DNA from 3 places in the Streptomyces sp. BB1-1-1 genome. Region 1 is predicted to be linked to each of the others. Evidence: riboswitches for the same ligand, from Rfam matches in the RefSeq annotation. Region 1 holds a riboswitch; each other region holds the start of a gene.

What was found. Region 1 has a riboswitch for cyclic di-AMP ahead of RI578_RS10185 (M23 family metallopeptidase). Riboswitches for the same ligand answer to the same signal wherever they lie in the genome.
Positions count from the first base shown of each region.
Region 2: it holds a riboswitch for cyclic di-AMP, as region 1 does, so the genes downstream of both, RI578_RS05055 (LysM peptidoglycan-binding domain-containing M23 family metallopeptidase) here and RI578_RS10185 (M23 family metallopeptidase) in region 1, are expected to answer to the same signal.
Region 3: it holds a riboswitch for cyclic di-AMP, as region 1 does, so the genes downstream of both, RI578_RS15585 (NlpC/P60 family protein) here and RI578_RS10185 (M23 family metallopeptidase) in region 1, are expected to answer to the same signal.

Region 1 is NZ_CP134203.1:2,190,399-2,200,095, reverse strand. It holds gene RI578_RS10200 (DNA topoisomerase IV subunit A) at 1-733, opposite strand, end outside; gene RI578_RS10195 (pitrilysin family protein) at 1,055-2,407, shown strand; gene RI578_RS10190 (pitrilysin family protein) at 2,404-3,792, shown strand; cyclic di-AMP (ydaO/yuaA leader) riboswitch at 3,985-4,149, shown strand; gene RI578_RS10185 (M23 family metallopeptidase) at 4,162-4,926, shown strand; gene RI578_RS10180 (GntR family transcriptional regulator) at 5,125-5,820, shown strand; gene RI578_RS10175 (HPr family phosphocarrier protein) at 5,958-6,239, opposite strand; gene RI578_RS10170 (GNAT family N-acetyltransferase) at 6,438-9,329, shown strand; gene RI578_RS10165 (DUF5998 family protein) at 9,391-9,697, shown strand, end outside.
Region 2 is NZ_CP134203.1:1,097,830-1,107,526, forward strand. It holds gene RI578_RS05030 (cytochrome b/b6 domain-containing protein) at 563-1,468, opposite strand; gene RI578_RS05035 (MBL fold metallo-hydrolase) at 1,579-2,772, opposite strand; gene RI578_RS05040 (carboxymuconolactone decarboxylase family protein) at 2,940-3,524, shown strand; gene RI578_RS05045 (TetR/AcrR family transcriptional regulator) at 3,584-4,204, shown strand; gene RI578_RS05050 (SGNH/GDSL hydrolase family protein) at 4,682-5,467, opposite strand; gene RI578_RS05055 (LysM peptidoglycan-binding domain-containing M23 family metallopeptidase) at 5,672-6,631, opposite strand; cyclic di-AMP (ydaO/yuaA leader) riboswitch at 6,634-6,793, opposite strand; gene RI578_RS05060 (tyrosine-protein phosphatase) at 7,217-8,014, shown strand; gene RI578_RS05065 (DUF6126 family protein) at 8,024-8,146, opposite strand; gene RI578_RS05070 (XRE family transcriptional regulator) at 8,143-8,793, opposite strand; gene RI578_RS05075 (aspartate aminotransferase family protein) at 8,911-9,697, opposite strand, start outside.
Region 3 is NZ_CP134203.1:3,412,560-3,422,256, reverse strand. It holds gene RI578_RS15600 (NlpC/P60 family protein) at 1-267, opposite strand, end outside; gene RI578_RS15595 (hypothetical protein) at 569-922, shown strand; gene RI578_RS15590 (tellurite resistance/C4-dicarboxylate transporter family protein) at 900-1,925, opposite strand; gene RI578_RS15585 (NlpC/P60 family protein) at 1,953-3,143, opposite strand; cyclic di-AMP (ydaO/yuaA leader) riboswitch at 3,150-3,332, opposite strand; gene pcrA (DNA helicase PcrA) at 3,574-6,060, shown strand; gene RI578_RS15575 (M23 family metallopeptidase) at 6,238-7,899, opposite strand; gene RI578_RS15570 (alpha/beta fold hydrolase) at 8,131-9,093, opposite strand; gene RI578_RS15565 (cobalamin B12-binding domain-containing protein) at 9,548-9,697, shown strand, end outside.

The DNA of each region.
Region 1 (9,697 bases):
AGGCGTCCCGGATGCCGGGCAGGCCGACGATCCGGCCGCCGGTGGGCAGGTCGGGGCCCGGAACGTGCTTCATCAGGGCTTCGAGGTCCGCGTTCGGGTACCGGATCAGGTGCCGGGCGGCCGCGATCACCTCGCGCAGATTGTGCGGCGGCATGTTCGTGGCCATGCCGACCGCGATACCTGAAGCGCCGTTGACCAGGAGGTTCGGGAAGGCGGCGGGCAGCGCCACCGGCTCGCGCTCCTGGCCGTCGTAGTTGGGGCCGAAGTCGACGGTGTCCTCGTCGATGGACTCCGTCATCAGGCTGGTGGCCTCGGCCATCCGGCACTCGGTGTACCGCATGGCGGCCGGCGGGTCGTCGTTGCCCAGGGAGCCGAAGTTGCCGTGGCCGTCGACCAGGGGGACGCGCATGGAGAACGGCTGGGCCATGCGCACCAGGGCGTCGTAGATCGACGCGTCGCCGTGCGGGTGCAGCTTGCCCATGACCTCGCCGACGACGCGGGCGCACTTCACATAGCTGCGCTCGGGCCGCAGGCCCATCTCGTTCATCTGGTAGACGATGCGGCGGTGCACCGGCTTGAGGCCGTCGCGGGCGTCCGGCAGCGCGCGGGAATAGATGACCGAGTACGCGTACTCGAGGAAGGAGCCCTGCATCTCGTCGACGACGTCGATGTCGAGGATCTTCTCCTCGTACGAGTCGTCGGGCGGCGGGGTCTTCGTACTACGGCGGGCCATCGCTGCCGGCTCCTTGCTGAAGCGTGAACGGTGATCTGACGCGGTCCATTGTGGACTGCGGCACTGACAGCGACCGACCAGGACCCGTCACGGGCTGCCCGGCCCGGCGCTGCCCGCAGGGTACGCCCTCGTCCCGCGCCTTCGCCCCGGTCGGGCCGCTGGGGCCGCCAACCCCGTTCTCGCTCTCGGCGTACGAGGTCCGGGAACTCCACCGGTGTCCCGCACGCTTGCATACAGTGGCAGGATCGGCGGAATTCCGCAGTTCCGCCCAATGATCCACCAAGTGTTTCCACCGAGAATTTCGCGATCGAAGGGACGTACATGCCCATGGGTCACACGGCCACAGCCCAGGCAGGCTCCGGCGGCCTGACAGCGACCGAGCACCGCCTGGCCAACGGCCTGCGCGTGGTGCTCTCCGAGGACCACCTGACCCCGGTCGCGGCGGTGTGCCTCTGGTACGACGTCGGCTCGCGCCACGAAGTCAAGGGACGCACCGGCCTGGCTCACCTTTTCGAGCACCTCATGTTCCAGGGCTCCGCCCAGGTCAAGGGCAACGGCCACTTCGAACTGGTGCAGGGCGCCGGCGGCTCGCTCAACGGCACCACCAGCTTCGAGCGCACCAACTACTTCGAGACCATGCCCGCCCACCAGCTGGAGCTCGCCCTCTGGCTGGAGGCCGACCGCATGGGCTCCCTGCTGTCCGCGCTGGACGACGAGTCGATGGAGAACCAGCGGGACGTCGTCAAGAACGAGCGCCGCCAGCGCTACGACAACGTGCCCTACGGCACCGCGTTCGAGAAGCTGACCGCCCTCGCCTACCCGGAGGGGCACCCCTACCACCACACGCCGATCGGTTCCATGGCCGACCTGGACGCGGCGACGCTGGAGGACGCGCGCGCGTTCTTCCGCACCTACTACGCGCCGAACAACGCGGTGCTCTCGGTCGTCGGCGACATCGACCCCGAGCAGACGCTCGCCTGGATCGAGAAGTACTTCGGCTCCATCGCCTCGCACGACGGCAAGCAGGCCCCCCGGGACGGCTCGCTGCCCGACGTCATGGGCGGGCAGTTGCGCGAGGTGGTCGAGGAGGAGGTCCCGGCCCGCGCCCTGATGGCGGCCTACCGTCTGCCGGAGGACGGCACGCGCGCGTGCGACGCGGCCGACCTGGCCCTCACCGTCCTGGGCGGCGGTGAGTCGTCCCGCCTGTACAACCGGCTGGTACGGCGCGACCGCACGGCCGTCGCCGCCGGATTCGGCCTGCTGCGGCTCGCCGGAGCGCCCTCCCTGGGGTGGCTGGACGTGAAGACGTCCGGTGACTTCGAGGTGCCGGTCATCGAGACCGCCATCGACGAGGAGCTCGCCCGGTTCGCCGAGGAGGGCCCGACGGCCGAGGAGATGGAGCGCGCCCAGGCCCAGTTGGAGCGCGAGTGGCTGGACCGCCTGGGCACGGTCGCGGGCCGCGCCGACGAACTGTGCCGGTACGCCGTCCTGTTCGGCGACCCGCAGCTCGCCCTCACCGCCGTGCAGCGGGTGCTGGAGGTGACGGCCGAGGAGGTCCAGGAGGTCGCCAAGGCCCGCCTGCGCCCCGACAACCGCGCGGTGCTCGTCTACGAGCCGACCGCCCCCGCCGACGAGAACGACGCCACCGACGAGAACGAGGAGGCGGCCAAGTGACCGAGCTCGCCACCATGGAATTCCACTCCCAGCCGCGGGCCGGCGAGCCCAAGCCGTGGGCGTTCCCGGCCCCCGAGCGCGGCAGCCTCGACAACGGCCTCACCGTGCTGCGCTGCCATCGCCCCGGCCAGCAGGTCGTCGCCGTGGAGGTGCTCCTCGACGCCCCCCTGGACGCGGAGCCGGCCGGCCTCGACGGTGTCGCCACGATCATGGCGCGCGCCTTCTCCGAGGGCACCGACAAGCACTCCGCCGAGGACTTCGCCGCCGAACTGGAGCGCTGCGGTGCCACCCTCGACGCACACGCCGACCACCCCGGCGTCCGGCTGAGCCTGGAGGTGCCGGCCTCACGCCTCGCCAAGGCCCTGGGCCTGGTCGCCGACGCGCTCAGGGCCCCCGCGTTCGCGGACAGCGAGGTCGAACGGCTGGTCCGCAACCGGCTCGACGAGATCCCGCACGAGCTGGCCAACCCTTCGCGCCGCGCGGCCAAGGAACTCTCCAAGGAGCTGTTCCCGGCCGGGACGCGTATGTCGCGCCCGCGCCAGGGCACCGAGGAGACGGTCGCGAGCATCGACTCGGCGGCCGTACGCGCCTTCTACGAGAAGCACGTCCGACCCGCCACCGCCACCGCCGTGGTCGTCGGCGACCTCACCGGCGTCGACCTCGACGCGCTGCTCGGCGAGACGCTGGGCGCGTGGACCGGCTCCGTCGCCGAAGCGCGTCCCGTACCCCCGGTGAGCGCCGACGACACCGGCCGGGTCGTCATCGTGGACCGACCCGGCGCCGTCCAGACGCAGTTGCTGATCGGCCGCACCGGCGCCGATCGGCACGACCGCGTGTGGCCCGCGCAGGTGCTCGGCACCTACTGCCTCGGCGGGACCCTCACCTCGCGCCTGGACCGCGTCCTGCGCGAGGAGAAGGGCTACACCTACGGTGTACGGGCCTTCGGGCAGGTCATGCGCTCCGCGCCCGACGGCACGGGCGCCGCGATGCTCGCCATCAGCGGCTCCGTGGACACCCCCAACACCGGTCCCGCCCTGGAGGACCTGTGGACGGTGCTGCGCAAGCTCGCCGCGGAAGGTCTCACCGACGCCGAGCGTGACGTCGCCGTGCAGAACCTGGTGGGCGTTGCGCCGCTGAAGTACGAGACGGCGGCGGCCGTGGCGAGCACGCTGGCCGACCAGGTCGAGCAGCACCTGCCCGACGACTATCAGGCCGCGCTCTACCGCCAACTCGCCGCCACGGGCACCGTGGAGGCCACGGCGGCGGTCGTGAACGCCTTCCCGGTGGACCGTCTGGTGACGGTCCTCGTCGGCGACGCGGCGCAGATCAAGGAGCCCGTCGAGGCCCTCGGCATCGGTGAAGTCACCGTGGTGGCGGCCGAGTAGCGGCACACGCGCGCGGGCGGCCCTGGTGACCGGAGTGTCACCAGGGCCGCCATTTGTCCGAATTGGGGGAGAGGCTGCCTGTCTGCCCTGTGGCGTGCGCTACAAAAGTCTTGTTGCGTTTGAGGATTGAACGCAGCCGCGTTTAGCGTCATCCGGGCTGTTCGTCAGGCAGTGCGCCGCACCCGCGGCACCGGACAGTCATCGCCGAGTCCCCGTACGGCGCGAGCCAGGGGAGCCGGGGACCCATCGCAGTCCCTGGGGTGAATCGGACGCCCGCGCGCGCAGCGAGGGGGTCCGTAGGAGACCTTCCACCTCCGAACCCGTCAGCTAACCCGGTAGGCGAGAGGGAAGGAAAGGACCAGCCTCTACATGGCGTTCACGCGCGCCACCGGGAAGCACCGTCGTCCCAGCCGGGTGCACCGCACCACCGCCCGCGCGGCGGGTGTCGCGGCCCTCGCCACCACCGGCGTCGTCGGCACCCTCGCGGCTCCGGCGCTCGCCGCCGAGCCCCAGGCGGAGCAGAGCGGACTCACCCCGGTCATCACCATCGGCGACTCCATAGCCGACGAGATCGACGCCCAGGCCACCGCGCAGGAGCAGGCGGCCCGGCACGCCGCCGCCCGTGAGGCGGCCCAGGAGGCCGCGCGCGAGCGGGCGGCCGAGGCGGCCAAGGAGGCGCGCGAGGCCAAGGAGCGCGCCGCGCGCGAGGCGGAGCGCGAGCGCCTCAACACCTTCGTGTCGCCGATCACCGCCTCCTACGTCTCCACCGCCTACCAGGCCGGCAGCTCGCTGTGGTCCTCCGGCAGCCACACCGGCATCGACTTCCACGCCTCCAGCGGTACGTCCGTGCACGCGGTCGGCGTCGGCACCGTCGTCGAGGCCGGCTGGGGCGGGGCGTACGGCAACCAGGTCGTGATCAAGATGCACGACGGCACGTACACGCAGTACGGCCACCTGTCGTCCATCGGCGTCTCGGTCGGCCAGGCGGTCGTCCCCGGGCAGCAGATCGGCCTGTCCGGCGCCACCGGCAACGTCACCGGACCGCACCTGCACTTCGAGGCCCGTACGAGCCCCGAGTACGGCTCGGACCTGGACCCCGTCGCCTACCTCCGCTCCCACGGCGTGAACGTCTGACGACGGACGGTACGACATCCGAAAGCCCCGGCTCCCCGAGCCGGGGCTTTCGCATTCATTTCCCTGGGTGGAAGCGTCGCTGACCAAAAATTATCCATGAAATCCGCCCTGCCGTCGGAATATGCGCTTGATTGGCCTAGAGTCACTGAGCACACGTCAATCGTCGACGTTTCACGGGGATTAAGGCGGAGGTCGGGCATGCGTATTCCGGCGCACTCGGTGTGCACGGCGATCCGGGACGACATCGTCACCGGCGTCCACGGACGCGGCAGTCGGCTCACCGAGGAACTCCTGGCCCGCCGCTACGGCGTCTCCCGCGTCCCCGTCCGTGAGGCCCTGCGCACGCTGGAGGCCGAAGGCTTCGTGGTGACGCGGCGGCACGCGGGCGCGTGCGTCGCGGAACCCACCGAGCAGGAGGCCGCCGACCTGCTGGAGACGCGCACGCTCCTCGAACCCCTCGGCGCCTCCCGGGCCGCCCGGCGCCGCACCGAGGCCCACCTCAAGGTGCTGCGCGGGCTGGTCAGGCTGGGGCAGGAGCGCGCCAGGCAGGGCAACAGCGAGGATCTGCGCTCACTGGACGGGTGGTTCCACGAGACTCTCGCCCAGGCCGCCGGCAGCCCTTCGCTGACGGCCTTGCTGACCCAGCTGCGCCACAAGATCGCCTGGATGTACGTCGTGGAGGCGTCGGCCGGGCCCGTGGAGTGCTGGGCGGAGCACGGTGCGATCGTCGACGCGGTGGCCCGGGGCGACGGCGAGCGCGCGCGGGCGCTCATGACGCTGCACACCGAGCGGTCGACGCCGGCGCACCGGCTGCGATTCGTCTCCGGGGGCGAGCGGGCGGAGCGTGTGAGGAAATCGCAACGTGCCGTAAACATGCCGAGCCTGCGGTATTAACACGGGCGCCGTATACAAAGAGGGAGTAATTCGGGGGCTATTTTCTGCTGCCCTGCTGCCCATAAAACGGGGGAAGCGGAAAGGGAAAACAAGAGGCCCGCCCGGAGTTCCGGGCGGGCCTTTCGGTGTCGCGTTGCTCAGACGGTCTCGGGGAGTTCCTCGAGCCCCTCGGCGACCAGCTTCGCCAGCCGGTCCAGGGCGGCGTCCGCACCCTCGGCGTCGGCGGCGAGGACGATCTCCTCGCCACCCTGGGCGCCGAGGCCGAGGACGGCCAGCATGGAGGCCGCGTTGACGGGGGACCCGTCGGCCTTGGCGATCGTCACCGGGACGCCTGTGGCCGTGGCGGCTCGGACGAAGATGGAGGCGGGGCGGGCGTGGAGACCCTCGGCCCAGCCGACGTTGACGCGGCGCTCAGCCATGTGATGCTGCCCTTCAGGTTTTCAGGGGTTTCAGGTTGTCTAGACCAGTCTTGTCTAGACCAGTTTCCCACATCGTGAAGCTTGCGAGGACGGCTGCCGCCGCCCCGTGTGGTCGTCGGACCGCGGCCTCGGCCCGACCTTCCGTCCTCCACAGACTGCCTCGCGCCGTTGTCGTACGCGAGCCGTACTCTGGGGCCCATGCAGACCTCGTCGGACCGGCACGAGTACCCCGCCCACTGGGAAGCCGACGTGGTGCTGCGCGACGGCGGCACCGCGCGCGTCCGCCCCATCACCGTTGATGACGCCGAGCGCCTGGTCAGCTTCTACGAGCAGGTCTCCGACGAGTCGAAGTACTACCGCTTCTTCGCGCCGTACCCTCGCCTGTCCGCCAAGGACGTCCACCGCTTCACGCACCACGACTTTGTGGACCGGGTGGGACTCGCGGCCACCATCGGCGGCGAGTTCATCGCCACCGTACGCTACGACCGGATCGGCGCCGGTGGAACACCCGCCTCCGCACCGGCCGACGAGGCCGAGGTCGCCTTCCTCGTCCAGGACGCCCACCAGGGGCGCGGCGTCGCCTCCGCGCTGCTGGAGCACGTCGCCGCCGTCGCCCGCGAGCGCGGCATCCGCCGCTTCGCCGCCGAGGTGCTGCCCGCCAACACCAAGATGATCAAGGTGTTCATGGACGCCGGGTACACCCAGAAGCGGAGCTTCGAGGACGGTGTCGTCCGCCTGGAGTTCGACCTCGAACCGACCGACCGCTCGCTCGCCGTGCAGTACGCGCGCGAGCACCGCGCGGAGGCGCGTTCGGTTCAGCGGCTGTTGCAGCCCGGCTCGGTGGCCGTCATCGGCACCGGCCGCACACCGGGAGGCGTCGGCCGCAGCATCCTCGGCAACATCCGGGACGCGGGCTACACCGGCCGGCTGTACGCCGTGAACAAGGCCCTTCCCGAGGCGCAGAAGGAGCTCGACGGGGTGCCCGCCTGCCGCTCGGTGCGCGAGATCGACGGGCCCGTCGACCTCGCCGTCGTCACCGTGCCCGCCGAGCACGTCCCCGAGGTCGTCACCGAGTGCGGCGAGCACGGCGTGCAGGGCCTCGTGGTGATCTCCGCCGGGTATGCCGACAGCGGCCCCGACGGGCGCGAACGACAGCGCGCCCTCGTGCGGCACGCGCGCACGTACGGCATGCGGATCATCGGGCCCAACGCCTTCGGGATCATCAACTCGTCCCCCCGGGTGCGGCTCAACGCCTCCCTCGCCCCCGAGATGCCGCGCCCCGGCCGGATCGGGCTGTTCGCCCAGTCCGGCGCCATCGGGATCGCCCTGCTGTCCCGGCTGCACCGGCGCGGCGGCGGGGTCACCGGCGTCACCGGCGTGTCGACCTTCGTCTCCTCCGGCAACCGGGCCGACGTCTCCGGCAACGACGTACTCCAGTACTGGTACGACGACCCGGAGACCGACGTCGCGCTGATGTACCTGGAGTCCATCGGCAACCCGCGCAAGTTCACCCGCCTGGCCCGGCGGACGGCGGCCGTCAAACCGCTGGTCGTGGTGCAGGGCGCCCGGCACGGCGGCGTGGCACCACAGGGACACGCGGTGCGAGCTACGCGGCTGCCCCACGCGACCGTTTCCGCGCTGCTGAGACAGGCCGGCGTGATCCGCGTCGACACGATCACCGACCTGGTCGACGCCGGGCTGCTCCTCGCCCGCCAGCCGTTGCCCGCCGGCCCGAGGGTGGCGATCCTGGGGAACTCCGAATCACTCGGCCTTCTGACGTACGACGCCTGCCTCTCCGAGGGGTTGCGACCGCACTCGCCCCTGGACCTGACGACGGCGGCCTCGGCGGACGACTTCCACGCGGCGCTCTCCCGCGCCCTGGCCGACGACACGTGCGACGCGGTGGTGGTGACGGCCATCCCGACGGTGGGGGAGGGGTCGGCCGGTGACGCGGCGCTGGCGGACGCCCTGCGGTCGGCGGCGGCCGCGGAGCCCGGCAAGCCGGTCCTGGTGGTCCACGTCGAACTGGGCGGTCTCGCGGAAGCCCTGTCCGCGGCGACGAGCACGGCGCCGCAGGCCACCACGAACACAGCGCCGCAGGCCACCGCGAGCACGGCGCCGCAGGCCACTGCTGACACGGCGCCCCGGGCGGCGTCGAGCACCCGCGAGGAGCCCCGCTCCGCAGCCCCGGCACCGCGGCCGCCCTCCGTCGAGGCTCCGGAAGGGGCCCACCACATCCCCGCCTACCCCGCCGCCGAGCGGGCCGTCCGCGCCCTCGCCCAGGCCGTCGCATACGCCCAGTGGCGAGGTGACGCCGCCGACCCCGGGAAGGTGCCGGAGTACGAGGACATCGACGAGAAGGGCGCCGCCGGACTGATAGCCGGGCACCTCGCGCGCGGGCAGGGGCTCACCCTCGGCACGCAGGAGACCTGCGACCTGCTCGGCAGGTACGGCATCCACGTCCACCGCGCCCTGCCCGCCCCCACCCCCGACGACGCCGTCGCCGCCGCGCGGACCATCGGCTACCCGGTCGCCCTCAAGGCCACCGCCCCGCACCTGCGCCACCGCGCCGACCTGGGCGGCGTACGCCTGGACCTCGCGGACGAGGAACAACTGCGCCGGGCGTACGCCGAGTTGACCGAGTTGTTCGGGAAGCCCCAGGAGCTGCGCCCGGTGGTGCAGGGCATGGCACCGCGCGGCGTCGACACGGTCGTGCGGGCGGTCATCGACCCGGCGGCCGGTGCCGTGCTCTCCTTCGGGCTCGCCGGGGCCGCCACGCAGCTGCTCGGCGACATGGCGCACCGGCTGATCCCGGTCACCGACCGGGAGGCCACCTCGCTCATCCGCTCGATCCGCACGGCACCCCTCCTCTTCGGCTGGCGCGGCTCGGCCCCGGTCGACAGCTCCGCCCTGGAGGAGCTGCTGCTGCGGGTCTCCCGACTGGTGGACGACCACCCCGAGGTCGTCGCGGTCACCCTCGAACCGGTCGTCGTCGCCCCGCGCGGCCTGAGCGTCCTCGGCGCCTCCGTCCGTCTCGCGCCCCCACCCGCCCGGGACGACCTCGGCCCGCGGACCCTGCCGGCGTACTGACCGCCACCACCCGGGGCGGGTACCGCACGAGCGTGTCTCGCAGTCGGTGCGCCCCCGTAGGATGGACGGCATGGCCAAGACCAGTACGACGACCCAGGGGCTGCGAGCGGCGATCGAGCGCAGCGGCTACTACCCGGCCCTCGTGGCCGAGGCGGTGGAGGCCGCCGTGGGCGGCGAGCCCGTCAGGTCGTACCTGGTCCACCAGGAGACGACGTTCGACCAGAACGAGGTGCGCAGGCACGTGACCGTGCTCGTGCTCACCGGCAACCGCTTCATCGTCAGCCACACCGACGAGCAGGCCGCCGACGACACCTCTCCGACGCCGTACGCCACGACCTCCACGGAGTCCGTCAAGCTCGGCCGGATCT
Region 2 (9,697 bases), 1.1 Mb from region 1:
TCGCGCCGAGCAGTACATCGGACGAACCGCCAGGGACATCGTCCCGGTCCGAGATGGCTCCGGCTCGCCTCGCCCGGCGGCTGGCATCCGTCCGCAACGACGCTGGGCGGACGGGCGCATTTCCCAACTCGCGGTTCCGCGCTCCCCGTGGACAAGCGAGCCGCGGACCAAGACATGTACCCGCCCAAGGCCAAGGCCGTCACGCTTCCGGATGGCTTTCCGCAGCAGGAGACGCCAGACGTGTACCGGGGCGGCAATGACTTGAGTGAGTGACTCGGCCCCGGGTCATCGAGCCGTCGAGAGCAGGCATGAAATGTACCGGCAAATGGGGCATGGACTGCGCTCGTCCTTGCGCAACAACGGGCAGGCGTACGGATTCTCCGTATCCATTACCGCGGCCGCAGCGGTGCTGAATGCGGAGGCCAGTCAGTCTGGCTCCGTTCACCTGCTGCTCTTCGCCATGGGAGCCGCGGCCGCTTTCAGCCTGCTCGAAGCCGTCGCGACGGGAGGTTTCCGCAAGCCGCTGGAACGGGAACCCAGCAGCGTCACCGCGCTCGGAGTCTCATTCAGCATCGTCTCCGTAGCCACGGTGGTTGGCCTCGCCTGGGTCACAGCCCGCTTCGTCGGGGGCGTGGGGGCCTGGCCCCTGACCGGTTTCCTGGTCTCCGTGCTGTACCCCATCGGTGCTGGGATGGAGCTCGCCGTTGCCCAACGGGTCCGTGAGGCAGAGGACGACGTCACGAGAGAGGAGATCAACAGAGACGAACAGGAGCGCGACGACTAGGCCGCAGACTGAACACTGACCGGGATGGATACGACCGGCTGGCGCAGTGCGGCGGTGCCCGGTCGCATGAGAGGGCGCGCCCCCTGGCACCCAGGAGGCGACACCGGGACGATACGAACGGAGAGGTCGTTGAAGTCTCGTCGGACGGTGGCCCTGTGCGCGGCGGTAGCTGTGCTTGCCGCGGGCTGCGCCGCGGCCGACGCGGTGCCGGACTCGACCCCGCAAGTGGCTGTCCGGCCATCCCCACACTCCGATCATCGTCAGGTGTACGGCGATGAACACGAGGAAGGCCAACAGTCCCAGGGCGTGCAGGCTGCGGGCCGCCTGCCGACCGCCGAACAGCCGTACGTACCAAGGGAAGCGGGCTTCGATCGCCGGGGACTGGGCTGCGCCGGTGAGGATCTGGAAGGGGGCGAGCAGGAAGATCACGGCCGCGTAAGCGACTTTCTGCAGGGCGTCCAAGGGCTGGCCCGGCAGCAGGGGCGGCAGGTTGAAGCTGAGGTAGGTCAGCAGGTCGTTCCAGGCAGTGGGAAACAGGGACCAGTCCTGGGGGATGTAGCGGCGCCACTGACCGGTCGCGAACAGCAGCACGTAGGAGACGGCACCGGTCAGGACCCAGCCGATGACACTGATGAAGTGCCAGTGCCTTCCCATCCCCAGCTTCTTGTGGCCGGGCAGGGACACGAGGGAGGAGTAAGCCTCCTCCTAGTCGAGCGTGTCGCAGCAATCCAGCTCCTCAGTTGGAAGATGCTCCAGCATCCGGACCATCTTCCCCAGCTCCTCGCCGACCGACGTCACCGCTCACCCGCGAGGTGGAGATCGCCCTTGTCCGTCTCGGCCCCGCCCTCAGCGATTCGGGGATGGTGCCACGGGTGCGCGATCGGACCGGACACCGCCCGCCACCACGGTTCCCCGGGCAACTGCCCCGTCGGCTCGAACGGCTCGCCGGGGCGGGGGAAAGCCACCGCCTGCCCTGCCTCGCCAGCGGCATCCCTCGTCCACTCCCCCGGCTCCGCCCACGCGTGCGGTGCGAGGTTGAAGGTGCCCCAGTGGATCGGCAGCAGGGCGCCGTGCGGCCGGCCTCCCTGGAGGTCGAGGTGGGCGCGTACGCCCTCCTCGGGGGTCATGTGGATGTCCGGCCAGAACTCGGCGTACGCCCCGAGCTGGATCATCGTGGCGTCGAACGGGCCGTGTGCGGCGCCGATGTCCCGGAAGCCGTCGAAGTAGCCGGTGTCGCCGCTGTGGTAGACGCGGTGCTCCTCCCCGGCGACGACCCAGGACGCCCAGAGAGTGTGCTGGGTGTTGCGCAGGCCCCGTCCGCAGAAGTGCCGGGCCGGAGTGGCGGTCAGGGTGAGGCCGCCGACGCGCGTCGACTCGTGCCAGTCCAGCTCGCGCAGCCGGCCGGCGGAGACGCCCCAGTGTTCGAGGTGGGCGCCGACGCCGAGCGGCACCGCGAACAGGGTGTCCGTGCCGGCCAGCGCCTTGATCGTGGGCATGTCCAGGTGGTCGTAGTGGTCGTGGGAGATGACGACGACGTCGACCGGGCCGAGGGCCGCCAAGGGCACCGGGACCGGGTGCAGCCGCTTCGGGCCGGCGAAGGGGAACGGGGAGCAGCGCTCGCCCCAGACCGGGTCGAAGAGCACGCGCTGCCCGTCGATCTCGGCGAGCACGCTGGAGTGCCCCATCCAGGTCAGCCGCAGTCCGGTGGCGGGCGGCCGGGCGAGGTCGGCGAGCGTGGTGGCGTGCACGGGCACGGTGCCCAGGGGCGCGCGACGGAGCCGGGCCTGCCGGTCGAAGTAGATCTTGGCGAATTCCGCGGCCGACCCGGAGGGCCGGGTCCGGGCGCCGCCTCCGGGGTTCTGGAAGACGCCGTCACGGAAGTGCGGCGATCTGCGGATGCGCGCCATGCGCTCACCGCTGGGGTCCGCACCGAAGGCCGCGGGCCGCGGCACGCGGAACCCCGAGTTCGGGGAACGGAAACCGGCCACGGTGCCTCCAGGTGGAGTAGGTCAGGATCTCATTGTCGTCTCGTCCGACGTCACTCGAACGCCCGATGTCACATCCGAGTTCCCTTCACCCGTCGTACCGGTGAGGGCGCCCCCGCCGGAGCGCCCGGGAACCAACGGCACGACTCACGGACAGGAAGGTGGCCCTCATGGCCCGCGTATCCCTCACCCCGCCCCGGACGCTCCTCCTCCGCGTCATGGAGTGGTACTCCCGGCGCACCTACGGCAAGGTCCTCGACCCCGGCAAGGCGCTCGCCCACAACCCGCGCGTGCTCTGGGGCGACCTGCGTTTCGAGCAGTCCGTGGCCAAGTGGAACAGGCTGGACTCCGACCTGAAGGCGCTCGCGGTGATGGCCTCGGCGGCCTCGATCGGCTGCTCCTGGTGCATGGACTTCGGGTACTGGGAGAACGCCGAGCGCGGCATGGACCGGCGCAAGCTCCACGACGTTCCGGTGTGGCGGGAGAGCGACGCGTACACGCCGCTGGAGCGGGACGTCATGGAGTACGCCGAGGCGGTGACGGCGACGCCGCCCACCGTCGGCGACGACCTCGCCGAGCGGTTGCGGGCCCGGCTGGGCGAGCCGGCGTTCGTGGAGCTGACGGCCATGGTCGCCGTCGAGAACCTGCGCTCCCGCATCAACGCGGCGCTCGACCTCACCAGCCAGGGTTTCAGGGACTCCTGCGATCTGCCCGGCACTGGGCGCACCGGTCCGGCCACCGCGACGACGGACTGAGTGACCGGGCCTGAAGCGGCCGTCGCCGCATGTCCGGGCGCGTGTATAGGGTGACGGGCGTGGTGAGAGTCCGGTTGGGTGTCGCGGAGCGGCGCGAGGAGTTGCTGCGCGCGGCGATCGAGCAGATATCGGCGCGGGGTGTGGCGGCGTTGCGGATCGCCGACGTGGCCGCCGCGCTCGGTGTCAGCAACGCGCTGGTGCTCTACCACTTCTCCACCAAGGAGAAGCTCGTCGCCGCCGCGTTCACGTACGCCGCCGAGGATGATCTCTCCCGTCTGCGCAAGCTGCTCGGCCGCCGTACGTCGGCCCTGCGCCGGCTGCGGGCCGCCGTGCGCTGGTACGCCCCGACCGGGCAGGCCAAGGGGTGGCGGCTGTGGATCGAGGGCTGGGCGGTGGCGTTGCGCGAGCCCGCGCTGCGGGAGGTCACGCGGGAACTGGACCGTCAGTGGAAGGCGGCGATCGCCGAGGTCATCGCCGAGGGCGTGGCCGCCGGGGAGTTCACGTGCCCGGAGCCCGACGGCGCGGCCCTGCGTCTGACCGCTCTGCTCGACGGGCTCGCCGTCCAGCTGACGTCCTACCCGGGTGCGGTGTCCCGGGCCAAGGCCCAGGAGTGGACGGACGAGGCGCTGGCCCGCGAACTCGGCCTGAAGCGCGAGGCCTTGACGACACCACGCCGCTAGCCACGGCCGCGAGCGGGGACCGGCGGCACCTCACCGCGGACGGACACCCCCGCCCCGGCGTCCGGGGCGCGACGAACCGACCCCTCGACCACCGTCCCGCCAGTGGCCGGACCCGCCCCCCACATCCGAGGCACGACGGACCGGCCACCCGGCCACACCGTTCCACCGGCGGCCGGGCCCGCCCCCCGCATCCGCGGCACGACCGACCGGTCCCTCGATGACCATCCCACCGGTGGCCAGATCCGCCCCCACATTCGCAGCACGACCGACCGGCCCCTCGGCCACCGTTCCACCGGCGGCCGGGTCCGCCCCCCCACTCCTCGCCACCCGGCGGCGAGCCGGACTCCGGCCGACCGCCCGCACTCCGGCCACCCACCCGCCGGCGTCCGCCCACCCGGCCCACGGCCACCCCACCCGCGCAAACCGGCAAAGCGACCCCGCGGCCGTCCGCCGCGCGCCCCGCACCCCGCACCGCCGTCAGGCCACCGCCGCGATCCGCACCTTGATGTCGTCCGGCGACAGCGCCCCCTTCGCGGTCACGTGGTCGCCCGACGACTCGCCTCGCAGCCGGCGTCCGATCCACGGCACCAGGTACTCGCGTGCCCAGTGCACGTCGTCGCGCCTGACGTGCAGGGTGCCGCGGGGCGGCAGCGGCGGCCAGGGCTGGTCCGGGTCGGCGGGGACGCGCAGGCCGAGGGCCTGGCCCGCGCGCAGCGCCACGCGGGTGTGGCCCTCCGGCGACAGGTGCAGCCGGTCGGCGTCCCACGCCCTGCGGTCCTGGACGCTCCGGAGCGACCACAGGTCGAGCACGGGGCAGCCGTAGCGGTCGGCGACGGCACGGACGTGCCCGTTGTAGGTCGCGATCTTGCCGCGCAGATGCTTGAGGACGGGCACCCCACGGGTGTCGAAGCCGGTCGTCACCAGGACGGTGCCGGCCGCCGCGGCCAGCGCGGCCACCGCGCGTTCGAACCGCTCGGCCACCTCGTCCGGATCGGTGCCGGGCCGGATGATGTCGTTGCCGCCCGCCGCGAACGAGACCAGGTCCGGCGCGAGTTCGGCGACCCTCGGGACCTGCTCCGCCACGATCTGGTCGAGCAGCCTGCCGCGCACGGCGAGGTTCGTGTACCTGAAGTCGCCCTCGGGGCGCCGGTCCGCGAGCAGTACGGCCAACCGGTCCGCCCAGCCGACGAACGACCCGTCGGGGCCCGGGTCGCCGACGCCCTCGGTGAAGCTGTCCCCCACCGCCACGTACGACCCGATCACTTCTCTGCTGTCACTCTTCGAATCGTCTGCCACGTCGGCCCATGATTCACCTTGGAATGTGACCTACGCGACCGTAGGAAAGGGTTGACGGGCGGTGAGAAAAACCACGCCTAAAGTGTTCGTCAATTCCGGAATACACCGAAGGCCGGACCCGGGGATCGGGGTCCGGCCTTCAGCGGCGCGGAGGCCGCGCCCAAGCGGTCGTCAGAGAGAGACGCCGTGCGAGCGCAGGTAGGCGATCGGGTCCACGTCCGAGCCGTAGTCCGGCGTGGTGCGGATCTCGAAGTGCAGGTGCGGACCGGTCACGTTGCCGGTGGCACCCGAGAGACCGACCTGCTGACCCGCCGTCACGGACTGACCGGCGGAGACGGAGAGCGAGGACAGGTGGGCGTACTGGGCGTAGTGGCCGTCGGCGAGCTGGATGACGACCTGGTTGCCGTACGCGCCGCCCCAGCCGGCGGAGACGACGGTGCCCGCGCCGACGGCCTTGAGCGAGGTGCCGGTCGGGACGACGAAGTCCGTGCCGGTGTGGTAACCGCTGGACCACATGCTGCCGGTCTGGTGGTACGGGGTGCCGACGCTGCCGCCGGGCACGGGGGAGGTGAAGCCGCTGGTGGTGCCGGCGGACTGGGCGCTCGTGTCGGACGAGTCCGAGGACGAGGTCTTCGCGGCGTCCGACGACTTCTCGGCCGACTCGGACTTCTCGGAGGACGACTTCTTCGGCGCGGCGGGCTTCTCGGCCGGCTTCTCCGACTCGGCGGAGGAGGGGGCCGAGGACTTGGCGGCCTGCTCGCCGACCGAGAGCTTCAGGCCGGGGTGGATCAGCGACGGGTCCGAGCCGACGACGTCACGGTTGTCCGCGTACAGCTTCTTCCAGCCGCCGTCGACGTCCTGCTCGTCGGCGATCTTCGAGAGGTAGTCACCGCTCTTCACGGTGTACGTCCGCGAGTCCGAGTTCTTCTCGGCGCTGCTGCCGGCGGCCTTCTTCGCGGTCGTCGGTATGGACTGCACGGCCTGTTCGGAGACGGACTGCGCGGGAGCGGCGTGGGCGCCGGCGGCACCCAGCAGCGGCAGCGCGAGCGCGGCGCCACCGGTTCCGGCGACGGCGATGGTGCGGGTCAGGCGCATGGCCCTGGTACGGCGGTGCTTACCCTTCGCGGGCATGGCGATTTCCTCTCCGGCGCCTACGAGGTGAGCTGTCGGGTGCGAGCTGGAGATGCCCGGCCGCGTCGAGACGCGGCTTAACCCCAAGCCGTTCCGGGAACCGGAACAGGCAGTTGTACCTGTGGGTCCCCCGCTCCTGCCGTGTACGGGTGGTGGATGAGTGCGGGCTCCGGTCGGCGGCAGGATTAGGCGTCCGTCCGGATCGGTGGTGAACGTAAGGGACCAAGACGCGCGGGGACAAGCGAGGGGTTCCATTGACAGGTGTTCCGATTGATCCTTTACGGGAATTACCGGTCACCCTCCGTCGATTCGCGCAGTGCCCTTTCGCGTAAACAGCCTTGAAAACCGGCCGAATTACGTGAACATGACGAGCAACGCACGGTCACGGATATGACGCTGCTCACGCGCCGCCTCTCCAGCCCCTTTCATTCCAGGGCCAGTTGGAATGAAGGTGCTAATTCGGACAGAAGGTTTAGATGCGGCGCAGTCGGGCGGCCGTGCCGCCGAGGCCACCGGACCGTGCCGTATCTTCGAGTGGTGCCCGTCGGCGAGCAGCGCCGGCGGGGCGGAGTGGGAGGAGCCCCCGTGACGCAGCAGGTCCCGTCGACCGAACCCGAGCTGGCCGGTGTGCGTAACTTCCGTGACGTGGGCGGGCTGCCGACCGTGGACGGGCGGCGGGTGCGACACGGCGTGCTGTTCCGCAGCGGCCACCTGGCGCACGCCACCGGGGAGGACGCCGCGTTCCTGGCCTCGCTGGGCCTGCACACCATCTTCGACTTCCGCAACGCGGCCGACCAGAAGCTCGAGGGCCCGGACGTCGAGCTGCCCGGCGTACGCAATGTGAACCTGCCGCTGAGCGATCCGGCCGATGGTGCCGAGTTCTGGAAGATGGTCCGCGACGGCGACCTCGACCAGCTGCACGAGATCCTGGCGGACGACAAGGCCGCCAACCGGATGATCGAGTCCTACCGCATGATCATCAAGGAGCGCACGGCGGAGCACTCCCGGGTGCTGCACGCGCTCGCCGAGGACAGCGTCCCCGCCCTGATGCACTGCGCGGCCGGCAAGGACCGCGCGGGCCTGTCGATCGCGATCACCCTGCTCGCCCTGGGCGTCGAGAGCGACGCCATCGTCGACGACTACCTGAAGTCGAACGCCACGCACCGCCGCTACAAGGTGCGCCGCAGCAGCTCCGCCGCCTCCGCCTACTCCCCCGAGGTCATGGAGCTGCTCAGCCCCCTCTTCGACGCGCGCGCCGAGTATCTGGCGGCGGCCTTCGAGACGGTCGAGGAGACCTGGGGCGGGGTCGACGCCTACCTGGAGAAGGGCCTGCGGATCACGCCGGAGACCCGGGAGCGGCTGCGCGAGCGGATGCTGGACTGAGCCACCCGCTCACCGGCTGTTGGCGCCCACCTCGAAGAGCAGGTAGATGAAGGCCGCGAAGACGTGGCCCACGACGAGGTAGATGAAGAGCCGCACCCACAGGGCGCGCGGGAACTTCTCCTGCAGGTTCATGGCGTCTCTCCGAGGGTGGGGTGGGCCGACGTGGTGGCCGGTCCCAGGCACAGCGCCGTCGCCGGGCTCTGCAGCAGGGTGTGGACGAAGAGGAGGTCGACCCCGTCGGCGTCCTGAGCGGCGATCCGGTGCGGGGTCAGCGAGTCGAAGTGCGCGCTGTCACCCGGACCGAGCCGGTGCACGGTGTCCCCGAGGCGCAGACGCAGCCGGCCGCGCAGGACGTGCAGCCACTCCTCCCCGGGGTGCACCCGCACGATGTCACCCTGTGAGCCGTGCGGCACATGGACCCGCAGGGCCTGCATCCCGCGCCCGGCCCCGCCGGCCTGCCAGTACGTCCAGCCGCCCGCGAACGTCGGCTCCATGGCGTCGGCACGCACGACGGCGTCCCGGTCCGCGGCCGTCTCGCCGAGCAGCTCCGAGACGGTCGTACCGTAGACACGGGCGAGGGAGAGCAGCATCGGCAGCGAGGGCTGGCGTTGCCCGGTCTCCAGGCGGGAGAGGTGGGCGGGCGACAGCCCGGCGGCCCGGGCCGCCGCCTCCAGGGTGAGGGCGGCCCTGCGCCGCAGGGCGCGCAGCTGCGGTGCCACGACGGACACCGCGTCCGCCGGCGCGTCCGGCGACGGCGGACCGGTCTCATGGGAGGTCATGCCTCCATTCAGCCCGAAACTTGCCCGGCAGGCAATTTCCTTGCCTCAGAGGCAAAAGAGGCGAACGAGCCGGCGAGAGGCAGTCCTCAGAGGCGAAGACGGTCGCGGGTGGACGCGCTAACGATTGCCCACCGCCTGCCTGACCAGGGTCTTTCCGAAGTCCCACATGAGGCCGCCGCCGTTGTGGGCGTCGTCCATCACCTCGGTGAACGCATCGACGAACCGGTCGGCGTCCGCCGCGTCGATGATCAGTGGCGGGATCAACTTGATCACCTCCAGGTGGTCGCCGGACACCTGCGTCAGGATCCGGTGCCGTTGCAGCAGCGGCACCACGACCATCTGCGCGAACAGACCCTTGCGCGCGGCCTGCAGCATCGTCCAGCGACTGCGCAGCTTCAGGGACCTGGGCCGGCCGAACTCGATGCCGATCATCAGCCCCCGCCCCCGGACGTCGGCGAGCAGCTCGTAGCGGTCCACCAGTTCCGTCAGCCGGGACTTCAGCCGCTCCCCCACCGCGGCCGCGTTCGCCACGATCTCCTCGTCCTCCATCACCGACAGCACCGCGAGCCCGGCCGCCATGGCCTGCGCGTTGGACCCGAAGCTCGCCGAGTGGACCTGCACCCGGTCCATCGAGGAGAACACCTTCTGGAAGATCCAGTCCTTGCCCAGCGTGGCCCCCACCGGCACGTATCCGCCGGACAGCGCCTTGGCCACGCACACCAGGTCGGGCTCGACGCCGTCCTCGTGCTGGAAGGCGTAGAACCTGCCCGTCCGGCCGAGGCCCGTCTGCACCTCGTCGGCGATCAGCAGCGCCTTGTGCCGGTGCAGCAGCTCCTGCGCGGCGCGCAGATAGCCGGGCGGGGCCTCGTGCACGCCCTTGCCCTGGACCGGCTCCACGATCAGC
Region 3 (9,697 bases), 1.2 Mb from region 1:
CGCCTCGTCCCGCAGTTTCTCCAGGCGCTGCTCGGCGGCGTCCGCCTTCTCCTTCGCGCCGTTGTACTTCTCGGTGGCGACCTCCGCCTCCTGGTAGAGCTTGTCCACCTTGGCCTTGACCTGCGCCGGCGTCGGTTCCGGATCGGCGTGCCCGGTGCCGGCGGCCAGCCCGGTCGCCGTCGCCGCGCCCGCGAGGGTGATCGTGGCCGCCGTTCGGGCCCCTCCGCCGCCCGTCGTGCGCTGTCGCGGCCTGCGGTGCGTTCCCACCTGCGATCCACGTCCTTCCGTACGACTCGACTCCGGTTGCCTGCGGGAGGACGCTAGGCGCGGCGGTAACGGCCGGGTGACGGGATGCGCGGAAGTGGCGGTACCGGATCGGCGGGCGACCGAATGTGACTGAGGGCTCACCCTGCGGCCGTCGTCTTCACGCAGGGTGATGACCGATGTCCCGGATCGGAGACGCACGAGGGGCGTGAGGTGTTATGGGGTGCATATATGCACCACGGGTCGTCGCCTCCGCCGGGCCGGTGTCCGAGGGTGTCCGGACCCCTCATTAGGCTCCGGCCTCATGGACGTACTCATCCACATCTTCGTCGGTCTGCACATCATCGGCATCGCCTCGCTCCTCGGGGGCTTCCTGACCCAGATGAAGGCGATGGGCCAGGGCACGGCGCGTTTCGTCCCCGCGATGCTGCACGGCGCACTGACGATGCTGGTCACCGGCGTCATCCTGATCGGCCTCAACCAGGCCGACGACCAGTCCGTCGACAACGTCAAGATGGGCGTGAAACTCGCCCTGCTGATCGTGATCCTCGGCCTGGTCTACGTGAAGCGCGACGACGAGAAGGTGGAGAAGCCGCTGTTCGGCCTGGTGGGCCTGCTGACCGTGGCGAACATCTTCATCGCGGTGCTGTGGACCTGATCTCCCCGGTGTCCGCACCCGCCGACGACCGCAGCCCCGACCGGGCCTGGAGGACCGCCCCCGCCGCGACCGCCAGCCACGCGGCCACCGCGATCCACAGCAGCGCCTGACCGGGCGCGTCCAGCCACGGGACGTCGAGGACGGCGGCGACGGACAGCGTCGCCGCCGCCGTCATACCGAGGGGGAACACGGTCGACCAGCGGCGCACGTCGTAGCGGATCCGGGGCCACGCGATCTCGGCGGCGAGCAGTACGGCGTACCAGGCGAGGTCGAGGGCGAGCAGGAAGACGGTCACGTCGTGCAGGACGGCGTAGTCGTCGTTGTTCCACAGGTACATGCCCGTCCCGGCCGCCGCGAGGAGCTTGGCGCCGGCGAGGGCCGAGATGGCGAGCGCGCCACCCGCCACCCAGTGGTCTCCGGAGCCCCGGGCCACCTGCCGCAGATCGAAGCGGAACAGGGCGATCAGGTAGAGCACGATCCCGAGCCAGAACGGCACCAGGGACGCGTGCGCCAGCCAGGCCGTCGAGGTGGTGGCGGCCAGTGTGGCGCCCAGCACGGCCACCCCCTCCGTGGCCACGCAGCCCAGGAACACCGCCCCGGGCATCCGGCGCCCCCAGTGCGTGACGACCAGGTACAGCAGTCCCGGCCACAGCAGCGCCGCCAGCGCCAGCAGTGCCGCCGCCACGGGTGACCAGCCGAACAGGGAGATGCGGGTGCCGAGCACGGTCGTCGCGGCGACGGCGGTGAGGGCGCCCGGCGTCCCGGCCCGCGTCACCCACTGGGCCCGCTCGACCAGCAGCAGGTAGACGAAGTTCGCCGCCAGTGTCAGCCAGGCGGCGCAGGCCAGGACCAGGGCGATCCGGGACAGGACCTCGTGGCCCGTCAGGTGCAGGGCGACCGACAGGATGCCGGTCGCCATGACCGCCGCCCCGGCCGCCGGCGGACGCTGCGCCCACCAGGCGCGCAGGGGGTAGGGGGAGGTGGGAGAGGTGCCGGATGACATGCGCCCGATGCTAAGGACCCGCGCGGCTCAGGCCGGGCGCACCACGCTGTGGATCGACGACTCGCCGTCGTAGAAGATCGACTCCTCGCGGACGTACGCGCCCGGCTTCGGGGCGTGGATCATCATGCCGTTGCCGATGTAGAGGCCGACGTGACTGAGGTCGTCGTAGAAGAAGACCAGGTCGCCGGGCTGGGCCTGGGAGACCGGGACGGTCGTGCCGGCGTCGACCTGGTCGTAGGTGGTGCGCGGCAGTGTCACCCCCGCGTCCTTCCAGGCGGCCTGGGTCAGGCCCGAGCAGTCGTAGGAGTCGGGGCCGGTGGCGCCCCAGACGTACGGCTTGCCGATCTGGGCGCGGGCGAAGGCGAGTGCCTTCTCGGCCTTGGTGCCGTAGGAGGAGTCCGGCGTGGAGGACCCGGTTTCCGTACCGGCGCCGCTGGAGCCCGAGGAGCCGGATGAGCCCGAGGAGGCGTCGCTCTCCTGCCGGTCGGCCTCCTCCTGCCGCTTGCGCTCCTCGGCCTGCTGCTTCGCGAGTTCCGCGGCCTTGCGGGCGGCCTCCTGCTGCTTCTTCTTCTCGATCGCCGCGAGCCTGGCCTTCTCCTCGGCGGTCAATTCGGAGAGCAGCTCACGCGCGGTGGCGAGCTTCTTCTGAACGGTGGCCTTGGCCGTCTTGAGGTCGCTCTGCGACTCGGTGAGCGTCTGGAGGCTCTCGGTGGCCTCCCGGCGCTTCTCCATCGTCGCCGACTGCTGTGTGACGTAGTCGTCGACCGCGTCCTTCTGGCGGCCGGTGAGCCGGTCCATCAGGTGGGTCCGGTCGACGTAGTCCTGCGGCGAGTCCGCGAGCAGGAAGGTCGCGGTCTCCGGGACCGTGGAGCCCGTGCGGTACTGGGCGGAGGCGAAGGAACCCAGCTCCTCGCGCGCCTCGTTGAGCTTCTGGGTGCGCTCGGCGACGTCGTCGAGGAGGGTGTCGACGCGCTTGCGCTGCTTGGAGGTCTTCTCCTTGGCCGCGTTGTACTTCTCCGTCGCCGACCCCGCCTGGCGGTACAGGTCGTCGACCTTCTTCTCGACCTCTTCCAGGCTCGGCCTGTCGTCGTCCGACGGCGCGGCGGTGGCCGTCTGGGACAGCAGGGCGACGGAGGTGAGGGCCGCCGTGGCGAGGGCGGGGGTCCGTATGCCTGCGACGCGCGTACCCGTGGGACGCGACTTGCGGTGCGACGCCAAGGAGGCGACTCCTTCCAAAGCTCCGCCTACCGGGTTAGCTGTCGGGTTCGGGCGGTGTGGCGCGGAAGGGTTGCCCTACGGCGGATCCGCCCCCGTGGAGGGCGGTGCGGCCGATTCACCCCAAGGTTCTCGGTCGGGTCCCCGGCTCCGGGCGCCGTGCGGGCACGTCGGACTCGGCGGAGGCCGCGCGGCCCGGCGACGTTCGCCGGAGGGGGTCGTGCGGCCTGTCCGCACCGTAGCCAACTCGTGTGGCGGCTGTGAAGGTTGGTGGGTGATATGCCCGATACATTTTCGTGACCTTCGGTGTGCGGCCCCACTTCGGTCACTCTTCGTCGCCCGCTCTGTCGCAGGGCGTGCCCGGTGGCGGGATCCCGGCCATTTTCCGGGGTGGCGGCGGGTTGTCGGTGGGGCGCCCTAGACTCGGAGAGCGATGAGCAGCCTCTTTGACGACAGCTTCCTGGCGAGCCTCCAGACCCCCCGGGGTCACGAGGAGGAACCTCCGCCGCCGCCCGAGGACGATCACGGACCGGAGCCGGTTCCGCACGATCTGTTCGCCGGGAAGTTCGACGCGCCGCCGGAGCGGGACACCCACTACCGGGACGGCGCCCCGCGCCCCGCCCTGGACGCGGCCGCGCTCCTGGCGGGGCTGAACGAGAACCAGCGCGCCGCCGTCGTCCACTCCGGCTCCCCGCTGCTCATCGTGGCCGGCGCGGGCTCGGGCAAGACCCGCGTGCTCACCCACCGCATCGCCCACCTGCTGGCCGAGCGGAGCGTCCACCCCGGCCAGATCCTCGCGATCACCTTCACCAACAAGGCCGCGGGCGAGATGAAGGAGCGCGTGGAGCAGCTCGTCGGCCCGCGCGCGAACGCGATGTGGGTGATGACCTTCCACAGCGCGTGCGTCCGCATCCTGCGCCGCGAGTCGAAGAAGCTCGGGTTCACCTCGTCCTTCTCGATCTACGACGCGGCCGACTCCAAGCGGCTCATGGCGCTGGTCTGCCGCGACCTGGACCTGGACCCCAAGCGCTTCCCGCCCAAGTCCTTCAGCGCCAAGATCAGCAACCTGAAGAACGAGCTGATCGACGAGGAGGACTTCGCCGCCCAGGCGGCCGACGGTTTCGAGAAGACCGTCGCGCAGGCCTACGCCCTCTACCAGTCGCGGCTGCGCGAGGCCAACGCCCTCGACTTCGACGACCTGATCATGACGACGGTCAACCTGCTCCGCGCCTTCCCGGACGTCGCCGAGCACTACCGCCGCCGCTTCCGGCACGTCCTGGTCGACGAGTACCAGGACACCAACCACGCCCAGTACTCCCTGGTCCGCGAGCTCGTCGGCACCACCGAGCACGCCGTCGACGTGCCGCCCGAGGCCGAGGTCCCGCCCGCCGAACTGTGCGTGGTGGGCGACGCCGACCAGTCGATCTACGCCTTCCGCGGCGCCACCATCCGCAACATCCTCCAGTTCGAGGAGGACTACCCGGACGCGACGACGATCCTCCTGGAGCAGAACTACCGCTCCACCCAGACGATCCTCACCGCCGCCAACGCGGTCATCGAGCGCAATGAGTCCCGCCGCCCCAAGAACCTGTGGACCAACCAGGGCGCGGGCTCCCAGATCACCGGGTACGTCGCCGACACCGAGCACGACGAGGCCCAGTTCGTCGCCGACGAGATAGACCGCCTCACCGACGCGGGCGAGGCGAAGGCCGGCGACGTCGCCGTCTTCTACCGCACCAACGCCCAGTCCCGTGTCTTCGAAGAGGTCTTCATCCGCGTCGGCCTGCCCTACAAGGTCGTCGGCGGCGTCCGCTTCTACGAGCGCAAGGAGGTCCGGGACGTCCTGGCCTACCTGCGGGTGCTGGCCAACCCCGAGGACTCGGTGCCGCTGCGCCGCATCCTCAACGTCCCCAAGCGCGGCATCGGCGACCGCGCCGAGGCCATGATCGACGCCCTCTCCCAGCGCGAGAAGATCAGTTTCCCGCAGGCCCTGAAGCGCGTCGACGAGGCGTACGGCATGGCCGCGCGCTCCGCCAACGCCGTCAAGCGGTTCAACACGCTCATGGAGGACCTCCGTACGATCGTCGAGTCCGGCGCCGGACCGGCGACCGTGCTGGAGGCGATCCTCGAACGCACCGGCTACCTCGCCGAGTTGCAGGCCTCCACCGACCCGCAGGACGAGACCCGCATCGAGAACCTCCAGGAACTCGCCGCCGTCGCCCTGGAGTTCGAGCAGGAGCGGGCCGAGAGCGAGGAGGCCGGAACGCTGGCCGACTTCCTGGAGAAGGTCGCGCTGGTCGCCGACTCCGACCAGATCCCGGACGAGGAGGACGGCGACGGCGTCGTCACCCTGATGACCCTGCACACCGCCAAGGGCCTGGAGTTCCCGGTCGTCTTCCTCACCGGCATGGAGGACGGCGTCTTCCCGCACATGCGCGCCCTCGGCCAGGCCAAGGAACTGGAGGAGGAGCGGCGGCTGGCGTACGTCGGCATCACGCGCGCCCGCGAGCGGCTGTACCTGACCCGGTCGACGCTGCGCAGCGCCTGGGGGCAGCCGTCGTACAACCCGCCCTCGCGCTTCCTGGAGGAGATCCCGGCACCCCACCTGGAGTGGAAACGGACCGGGGCGAACGGCCCCGCGCCCTCCGCGCCGGTCTCCGGCGTGGCGGCCTCGCTGTCGTCGTCCCGTTCCCGCTCCTCGGCGTCGGGCGCGTCCGGCTTCGCCACGCGCCGGTCCGCCTCCGCCGAGCAGGCGACGGTCGCGCTGTCGGTCGGTGACCGCGTCACGCACGACCAGTTCGGGCTCGGGACGGTGGTCGGGGTCAAGGGCACCGGGTCGAACGCCGAGGCGACGATCGACTTTGGGGACACCAAGCCGAAGCGGCTGCTGCTGCGGTACGCGCCGGTGGAGAAGCTCTGAGGGTGCGCTGGGGGGCGTGACTCGCGGGCGCGTGCGGGCGGCTTGAGTGCCCGTACGTCGTCCGGGTGCCGGTCCGGATCGAGGCCCGGTCCGGATCGGGACCCGGCCTCGTTCGGGGCCCGGCCCGGTTCGGGTATCGGCCCGGTACGGGGTCCGGCCTGCTGAGACGTTACGGCGTCACGACGGGTTGAGGCCGTGGCTGCGCAGCCACGAGAGCGGGTCGATCGCCGAGCCGCCCGAGGGGCGCACCTCGAAGTGCAGGTGTGGTCCGGTCGAGTTGCCCGAGTTGCCGGAGAACGCGATCGCGTCGCCGGCCTTCACCGTCGTACCGGAGGGGACCTGGTAGCTGGAGAGGTGGCAGTACCACGTCTCCGTGCCGTCCTTCGCGGTCACGATCATCATGTTCCCGTACGCGCTGTTGTACTGCGTGCGGACCGTGCCGTCGGTCGCGGCCATCACGGTCGTGCCGTACGAGACGGGGAAGTCGATGCCGCTGTGCACGGACATCCAGTTGATGCCGGCCTGGCCGTAGTACGCGCTGAGGCCGTGCTGGGCGACCGGGAGCGCGAACTTGGGGCGCAGCCGCTCCTTGCGGGCCGCCTCCTCCGCCGCCCGCCTCTTCTCGGCGGCCTGCTGGGCCTTGAGGTCGATGCGTTCCTGCGTCCGGCTGGCCCGGTCGGCGAAGTCGTCGGCTCCGGCGGCGAGGCTCGTGAGCTGGGTGTCCAGCTTGTTGTTGGCGGTGGACGGCTTCACCGGCGCGGCTTCCGCGCCGCCGCCCGCGTCCGCCGCGGAGGCCGTGGTCTCCGTGCCGTCGTCGCCGGTCAGGCCACCGACGGAGGCGGCGGCGATACCGGCGACGCTCATCACGCAGGCCGACGGTACGGCGATGGTCATCAGTGCCGAGCGCTTGGCTGGCTGGCGGCGGCGAGAACGCGACCCGCCGCGGGAGGCGGTGCGTGCGGCCGGGATCCGGGCGGCCGGGGTGACCTCTTCCTGGCCTTCCAGGAGAACGGTCACGGTGGGAAGTTCGCCGGTGGCGGCCAACCCGTCGTCGTACGGGCCGGGTTCATCGGCGGCAGGTGGGGCGTCCGGCGCGGTGTTCTCCGGCGTTTGCGGCGTTTCCGGTGCATCCGGGGCCTGCGGTGTCTGCGCCGTGGTGCCGTCGGAGTTCCACTGTGTGGCGTCGTAGGCGCCGGTGTCGAACGTGCCGGTCGCGAAGGTGCCGGTCCCATAGGCGCCGGTCTCGTAGGTACCGGTTTCCAGGGCGTCGGTCGTGAAGGCGCCGGCCGCGAACGTGCCGGTCGCGAAGGCGCTGGTTTCGAAGGTGCCGGTTTCGAAGGTCTGCGTGCCCCAGTCCCACTGCTGGGTCCCGTCGGACGGATCGCCCGACTGGTCCGGCTGGGCCCAGGCGCCGGTGTCCCACTGACCGGTGGCCTCGACGCTCGTGGCCTGCGGTGGCGCGGAGGCGGGCTGCTGCACGTCCGCCGTCCATGTGGTCGCGTCGTAGGCGCCGGTGTCGTAGGCGGCGTGGTGCTGGGCCGCGTACGCGTCGTAGTTCGGGGACTGCCCGCCGCCGGTGGACCACTGGGTGGCGTCGTAGGAACCCGTGGTGTCGTAGCCGCCGGTGTCCTGCCCCGGGAGGCTGCCGAAGAGAGGGTCGGTGTCGAAGGTGGCCGTGGCGGTGGCGCCGGTGGAAAAACCAGTGGTGTCGTAGCCGCCGTACGTGGTGAGGTCGCCGTACTGGGCCTCCCCTGTGCCGTACGACGCGTACTGCGCCGGATCGGCGTCGGAAGCCGAGGCCGGGGTGGTCATGGTCCCCGACGGGTGACGGTCGTTCACCAACTTCTCTTTCGCCTCGACAACAGGGGCTGCCAGAGCAGTGCGGCGACTGTACCCGGCGGTATACGGGCACGACAATCTTCGTCAGGTTTCACGCGTGAAGGAAACGGGCAATCGGCCGTGTTTTGGGGGACGGCAGGCACGAGTTTGGCTTTGTGTTCGATGTTTGTTCGATGCTGAACGGGTTGTGTCCGCCGAGTTCCGCGGTCTTCGGGCAGTCTCAGGGGCCTCTCAGGCGACCGTCAGGCCTCCGTCCCGCTTGCCGGACTCCGGGTCCGCCTCCGGCGCGTCGGTGTCGAGCGCCTGGCGAATTCCGGTGGCCACGGCGGGGTGCACGGGCAGCGCGAGGTGGCCGATGCCGCTCACCCGTACGTTCTGCACGGTCAGGTCGGGGTGGTCCAGGCAGGCCGTCTCCAGCGGGTCCATCACGCGGTCCAGGTCGCTCCAGAAGCTGACGAACTGCGTACGGCAGCCGGGCGAGGGGCGGGTCAGCTCCTCGAGTACCGCCGAGCCGGGGCGCATCTGGCGCACGATCGGGTGCGCGTTCGCCAGCGGGACCACCCGGGTGCCGGTGTGCGGCGTGCCGAGCGTCACCAGTGTCCGGACGCGGAGGTCTCCGGCGAGGCGCTGCACGTAGTAGCGCGCGATCAGCCCGCCGAGGCTGTGTCCCACGATGTCGACCCGCTCACTGCCCGTCCGCTCGCAGATCTCTTCCACGTGCCGGCCGAGCAACTCGGCCGCGGTGCGGATGTCGCAGGTCAGCGGGGAGTAGTTCAGCGACTCGATCTGGTGTCTGCCGTGCTGGGCCAGGCTGCGGCGCAGGAGGAGGAAGACCGAGCGGTTGTCGATGAAGCCGTGCAGCAGGACGACCGGGGGGTTGGTGCGGGCCGGGAGGCGGGGAGGGGGAGGAGAGGGCTGCGGGTCCTGGGGCTCCGTCGTCGGGAGGGTGCACATCGGGCGGCGCTCCTGGATGATCCCCGAGGGGTAGAGGAGAAGGTGCCCGGCGAGGATCGCGACCTCCAGGGCGCTTGCCTTCAGGAGGGTCAGGGAAAGCCCGGTCAGCCGGCCCGGGAGGGCCGCCAGCTCCGGTAGCCCCAGTCCTGGTAGTCCCCGTAGCCCCGGCAGTCCCGGTAGTCCTGGCAGGAAACGCTGACAGAGCGGGAGAAGGGGCAGTGCTGCCGTGGTGACCTTCATGGGCCGACCTCCTGTCGGCACGCGCAGGGACGCCTCTGTCCCCCGTGTGCCCTCGTGGAGAGCCGTGACACCAGTGATTGGTGATGTTTGCGAGGTTTGCCCGTATGGGCGTGCCGATATGCCGCGTCAGCGCTCTGTGGGCACTGTGAGCCATGTGGTGTCGGTGATGCGGCGACGAGGCCCGCTGCTGCCCTGTCCTGCCCTCGCTGCGGCTCTCCGTGCGCGTGTTGCCGCCGCGCCCCGGAACTGCTCGCGGCGAACGTGTCCCACCGTGTGATTTCCCCCTCTGTATCCACCGTGAAACTGCCGGTTGCGGGATGCTGGCGATAACGTTCGTTCACTTCCCCGGACGATGTGGTGCGGGGCGTCTGTGCCCGTGCTGCTGTGTACGGCGTCGGCGAAGTGTGCGGTACTTGTCGGTACGGATGGATGTAGTCGCTTCATGGAGGCAGTGATGGGTGTGGCAGCCGGTCCGATCCGCGTGGTGGTGGCCAAGCCGGGGCTCGACGGCCACGATCGCGGGGCCAAGGTGATCGCGCGGGCGCTGCGCGACGCCGGTATGGAGGTCATCTACACCGGGCTCCACCAGACACCCGAGCAGATC